DNA from 2 places in the Halobacillus sp. ABD4_316 genome. Region 1 is predicted to be linked to the other one. Evidence: riboswitches for the same ligand, from Rfam matches in the RefSeq annotation. Region 1 holds a riboswitch; the other holds the start of a gene.
The links. Region 1 has a riboswitch for lysine ahead of dapA (4-hydroxy-tetrahydrodipicolinate synthase). Riboswitches for the same ligand answer to the same signal wherever they lie in the genome.
Positions count from the first base shown of each region.

Region 1 (3,135 bases):
ATGAACGACGTCTGGTTCGTCATTTGAATCACTGAATTTCCACGGGTCAATTGATCCCTGGAAATGATTGACGGTAGAACCGCCCCCTCTGCTGCCCAGAAGAACGCATCTAAAATACCAAAAGCAAACGCAAAGCCGACGAATGTCCAAAGACTGATGTCCCCGAAGAAATACCAGCAGACGAGTCCTGTTAACAGCACCCCCCGCGTGAAATCGGACAGGAACATCAGTTTCGTCCGGCTGAACCGGTCGGCGATCGTTCCACTGACAATCATGAAGACCAGCCGCGGAATACTTGCTGCCACGTACAGCACACCGAGCGAAGCTTCCAAACGAAGCTCATGGACGACATACCAGCTTTGAGTAAATAAAAAGAACGAAATACCGAAACTGGACAACAAGGCCGCTCCCCATAACAGGAGAAAATTTCTATTTCGAAAAATGGAACGCTGTTCTGCCAACGGTGTATCTTTAGAAACGGTAATGGATGAACCGGACATGACTATCCCCACCTTTTTTGTAAGTTCCTTTAAGTGTAAGGAATATCCATGTCCTTCTCGATGTGCCCGGGATGGATTCTTCCTCCGCCTGCAGACGGATTTTATAAAAGGCTCTGTTATTGCTCGGTGTTGTTATTTAACATATGAGCTCCTATCACCCCTTTCTGTCATGGGATTTGTAGGAGGCGGGCTTGGGAATGACTCCCTTTCCGCGGGGTACCGTGGGGTACCGTGAGCCTCCTCAAACTTCGTTCCCCGCGGAAAGCGGACGGTTTTCCCTGCCATCCCATGCTCTGAGTAAACAACGGACCGGACCCTTAATTCCAGACGGAGACGATTTAGTAATCGTTTAAAATATCAACAACAGACTTTAACAGAGCTTTATAAAAAAGATGAGTCGGACATCGGTGCCTGGCGACCATTTTTGTCGAATAGCATGATTTTAGCACTTCCCTGTTGTAAGCAGGCGTTAATTTTGGTACTATTTTTATTAACTAAATAGTTTCTTATTTCAAATTTCATTTGAAGTAAGGATAGAGGTGCAATGACAAGAGTACGCATGTGGAGGAGAATGAGATCCATGGAGGCATGCGGAAAGGGGAAATTGCCGAAGTGTACGGACTCTCATGGTCCTGAAGCTGGGTCTGATGCTCAACAGGCACAGAACTGTCATATAGGAAACTATATGGAGGGCTATCTTACGCAGGAACGGTATAAAAGTTTCTACGGCAGCATCGAAGCCCTTGATGCTGTCGTTTTTGATTTTACTGCCGTATGGCCCTCACGACCTCGAACGTACAAAATACAAGAAAAGGTGTGAGGTTAATGAACTTCGGGCAAGTACTGACAGCGATGGTGACCCCTTTTGACAACGACGAGAATATGGACCTGGAAGCAACGGGAGCTTTAGTCAACCACTTGATCGAGAACGGCAGTGACGGCCTGGTTGTCGGTGGGACGACCGGTGAATCCCCGACACTGACAACGGATGAAAAACTCCAGCTGTTTGAACACGTGGTAGAAGTTGTAAACGGCCGCGTCCCGGTCATCGCCGGTACAGGATCCAATAACACCCGCGCATCCATTGAATTGACGAAAAAAGCCGAACAGACAGGCGTGGATGCCATCATGCTTGTGGCTCCTTATTACAACAAGCCGACACAGGAAGGACTGTACCAGCACTTTTCAAAAATTTCCGCAGCCACTTCCCTTCCGGTCATGCTGTACAACATTCCGGGACGCAGTGTCGTCAACATGGAACCGGAAACGATTATCCGCCTTTCTGAAATTGACAACATCGTTTCCGTAAAAGAAGCGAGCGGTGACCTGGAAGCCGCGGCGGAAATCATCCGTGAAACAGACCGTGACTTTTCGGTATACAGCGGGGAAGATTCCAACACCCTTCCGTTTGTCGCCATCGGAGGAACCGGCATCGTCTCCGTCTCCTCCCATATCATCGGGAATGAGATGCAGCAGATGATTCAGAGTTTCAGAGAAGGAGACGCCCCATTTGCCGCGCGTCTTCATCAAAAGCTTCTCCCTGTCATGCACGCTGTTTTCTCAGCGCCGAGTCCCTCCCCGGTCAAGGCGGTGTTGAATGAAATGGGCGTTCATACCGGAGGCGTCCGCCTCCCGCTCCTTCCCTTAACGGAAGAAGAGACCGCCCGCGTCATGGAGACCTACAACAGTCTTCAGCCTAAAGAAGCACCAAAAGCCCATATGGTCGGTTGACAGAAAAAAGGCTGCCGGGAACATGTTCCCGGCAGCCTTTTTCTGCTTTCTTATACTTCGATGGTCCAACTGAAGCTGTCTTCTTTTCTTCCACGCTGAATGCCTGTAATCGTATCATACAGCTCCTGGGAGAGCGCACCGATTTCGTGGTCGTTGATCACCATTTTCTTCCCAAGCCAGTTCAACTCACCGACGGGAGAAATGACGGCCGCAGTTCCAGTTCCGAACGCTTCCTCCAGTTTTCCCTGTTCATACGCTTCATACAACTCTTCAATAGAGATGCGGCGTTCGGTCACTGGAATGTCCCATTCTTTCAGTACTTCAATGATTGATGTTCGTGTAATCCCCTGCAGAATGCTTCCGCTCAAAGCAGGGGTCACAATTTCCCCATCGATTTTAAAGAAGATGTTCATGCTGCCGACTTCTTCAATGTAGCGCTTTTCCACACCATCCAGCCAAAGGACGTCAGCATTGCCTTCCTTCGCTGCCTTCGCCTGGGCCTGATAGCCGGACGAATAGTTACCGGCGGTTTTAGCCATTCCGGTTCCGCCTTTGACGGCTCTTGTGAACTGGTCTTCCACATTAATGGTAACCGGCTTGATTCCTCCGGAGAAGTACGGACCGACCGGTGACATGATGATCATGAGCTTATACGATTTGGACGGAGCAACAGCGAGGCTCGGTTCCGTAGCGATGATGAACGGACGGATGTATAGCGAAGTTCCCTCAAATTCCGGTACCCAGTCCTTTTCCAGAGCGACAAGCTCCTTCAAGTAGCCCAGTACCTCGTCTTCATCGACAGGTGGGATGCTGAGACGGTCACCGGATAGGTTCAGGCGCTCAAAGTTCTTTTCCGGACGGAACAGCAGGACACGTCCGTCGTCTGTCCGGTAGGCTTTCAATC
Region 1 covers NZ_JBSWZA010000002.1:203,130-206,264, reverse strand. Annotated here, with positions in the region: gene ACXAJH_RS08170 (MFS transporter) at 1-500, opposite strand, end outside; lysine riboswitch at 1,027-1,204, shown strand; gene dapA (4-hydroxy-tetrahydrodipicolinate synthase) at 1,326-2,231, shown strand; gene ACXAJH_RS08160 (branched-chain amino acid aminotransferase) at 2,282-3,135, opposite strand, start outside.

Region 2 (3,135 bases), 850 kb from region 1:
AGCGGAAGATAGGCGATGTTCACATCCGCCTGACTGAACTGCTGGGCGAGATATTCCCCTGTCTGCAGGCGGCTGATAATGTCGCCGATCATCCAGGCAGCAATCAGAATGTAGATCGCCGGCAGCATCGCTTTAAACCCTTGTAGAAATACGTGCAGCAAACCGGATTTCGGTGACGGCTGCCCGACATATAAAAGCAGGGCTGTGACTACGGAAATGATCCCTCCGGCAAACAAGGAAATGTTTACGTTTGTGTTAGCAAAGATGGAAAGGATATCCGCGGTTCCTTCTGAACTTTGAATTCCTGTATAAACCATCATTCCTACTGTACCGATGATCAACGTTACAATCGGCCAGATTAAGTGGGAAATCTTCCCGTTGTCATGCTCCTTGAATTCATTGTTCAAGTCGCCGGGCACATCCCCTCTATCCGGGTTGTGAAGCTCGCCTGTATCCTTGGCTCTGTTTTCGTGCTTTTTCATCGGACCAATATCCAGACGCAGATAAATCGTCAAAAATACAAGAAGCAGTGCTGCAAATACATAGAAGTTTGCCGGGATCATAAGAACAAAAGCTTCAAAAGCCTGATAGTTCGAAATCTCATTGGCTGCAAGAATGCTTCCAATCGTTCCGATAATATAAGCTCCCCAGCTGGATATCGGTGATATGACCGTAATCGGCGCTGAAGTGGAGTCTATATAGTAGGCCAGTTTGGCTCTGGATACTTTATAGCGGTCTGTTACAGGACGTGCGACCTGTCCGACTGCAAGAGCATTAAAGTAGTCATCAATAAAAATGATGATACCTAGAATGGACGGAACGAGCTTGGCCCCTTTTCTCGTCCGGATCCTTTCAACAGCCCATTTACCGAAAGCGCGGCTGCCTCCGGAGGCCGTCATAAAGGCTGTGGCGACTCCGAGCAGAAATAAAAAGGACAAGAGATACAGATTCCCTGTGTTTAACGCCCCTTCGCTGACGAAAATACCGGCAAATATAGACCAGATCAAGCCCAGACCTGCTCCAATATCCATTTGTGTGAGCATGAATGCTCCGACGATAATCCCTATCCCAAGGGACAAGATGACGCGCCTTGTGACTAAGACAAGGATAAGCATAAGTATTGCTGGAACTAAAGAAAAGATGGTTCCTTCCATGTGTTTCCCCTCCGTATATCTTGATGTTACGGGAATGGAAGGCTACTGGTGGGTATAAAATGAGGAATAAAATAAAAAAACAATGACAGAAAATAATCCATCACTGTCTGCAGACAACTTGATTATCCTCCATTTCGATCAGTAGCGCCCCATGCACCCAAAAGCATGCATGACAGTGTATGCCTTCTTCAGGTATACACCAGCGTGTCAAAACTTGACGTGTTCAGCCACACTTCGGCAGGCCTTCCCTTTCACTAATGATCCCGGCTTGTCAAACTCCCATCAGCTACTCATGATGCCTGCGCCTCTACCTCACCGATCTGATAAGGTCACGCATATTCAGTTCTTTGGTATTGTATCAGTGACCGGCCATTATTGCAAGGGCTCCATAGGAAGGGAGAACGAAGGGTTCCCGCCGTCACCTCCGGACATGCCTCCGAAATATTCCGGTACTTCCCCGAGAATCGTAGCCTGGTCGATTGGAATATTGTTGGTGACGACCGTCGTTTCTGTGGAAAAAGGGATGACGATTCGAACATTTACCTCAAAGTGGATGGTCAATTCAAACAAGGCGGCATTGATTCCGTATTCCGTCATTTCAATATCTACTTCAGACTGAACATCTCCAATGACACGCAGCTGTACAGGCACCTTGGGTCCAAGGTTGGCAAGCAGACTGTTGTTGGTAGCCATCCCAATCGGAAGTTCAATGAGTGTTGCGGGCTGTTCCCCCTGCTCTTCCGGAGTCCGATCCGGGTCGAGGTCCGGTTCCAGTGTCGTATCTTCCATCGGCAGTTCACCAAGCTCCATCCGCTTCAGGAAATTTTGGACCCTGATGGTTGTATCCCGGAGAGCTCGGTTGACAAGCACAGAGTTCCATCCCATATAAACGACATTTCCCTGATCATCTTTTTCCATCTTAACCAAGTCATTAAATTGCAGGTCTTCTGCAATCTGTTTGCTTACAGCTTCATTAATGGCATCTCTTGCCAGCTGCTGGGCTTTTGTTTCAGCAATCTCGACCAGCGCCGGCGTCACCCCTCTGTTGATATACCAGAGACTCAGCACCGTGAAAAGGGCGAAAAACAACAGGCTGATGACAATCCGCCTGCCTATGGTGGATCGTTTAGTCACTCGGTTTTTAGGCATACAGGCACCCTCCCCCTCTATATATATGAGGAGCGCCCTTTCTCTAATCACCAAAGATAGTCCCTTTCGCAGAAATACAGGATATCTTTATACATCTCATACAGCACAGGGAGACAATAAAATAATCCCCCTGCCGCTTTCTTTCCCGGCAGGGGGATCATTTTATTTTTTCAGTTCTTTTTTCAGTAAATCCCTTAAGAGTTCCGGCATAAAATACTGCTTCGTTTCTGCATAAGCAATTTCCGGGAAGAAACGACCGAACGTAAATGTGTCTGCTGTAGCAAAGCTGTACGTCTGATCGTATTCCACAGGCTTGCCTTTGTACAGCACTTGAACGACACGCTCTTCTCCGTCCTCATCCTGCCGTCGTTCAATATCAACGCCGGCAAAAACCATTCTGCCTATAACTTCTCCTCTGAAACCGAACCCTTTCAGACGGATTTCCGTCAGCTTCTTCGTATGAGCCGCCCGGATGACTTCAAGAAGTTCATCTCCTCTTAACTCCACCCTGCATGGATTCATCGGATGCGGACAGATCCGGTGAACGTCCTCATACGTAATATCCCCGGCCGGCAGATGGTCCAGAAGAACGCCAGCATTCAACATGGCTATATCAGATGAAGTCCATGTGCGGAGCTGCTCCGTAAGTCTGGACATAAGCGGACTGTCCTGGAACCAGGCAATATGCATCGGCTCTTTCAAATAGGCTACAGGGGTTTCCAGACGGCGTACAGCCTCCCCGCGGATCCACCTTAAGTATTCGGTCACCTGATCGTCTTTTCTCATCTGCTCTGTAGGGACCGCATAAGCTTCTTTCCTGGTGATTTCACCG
Region 2 covers NZ_JBSWZA010000002.1:1,054,661-1,057,795, reverse strand. Annotated here, with positions in the region: gene ACXAJH_RS12155 (Na+/H+ antiporter NhaC family protein) at 1-1,154, opposite strand, end outside; lysine riboswitch at 1,289-1,472, opposite strand; gene yunB (sporulation protein YunB) at 1,527-2,303, opposite strand; gene ACXAJH_RS12145 (bifunctional metallophosphatase/5'-nucleotidase) at 2,466-3,135, opposite strand, start outside.
Region 2: linked by a shared signal. The riboswitch ahead of ACXAJH_RS12155 (Na+/H+ antiporter NhaC family protein) and the one ahead of dapA (4-hydroxy-tetrahydrodipicolinate synthase) in region 1 are both predicted to bind lysine.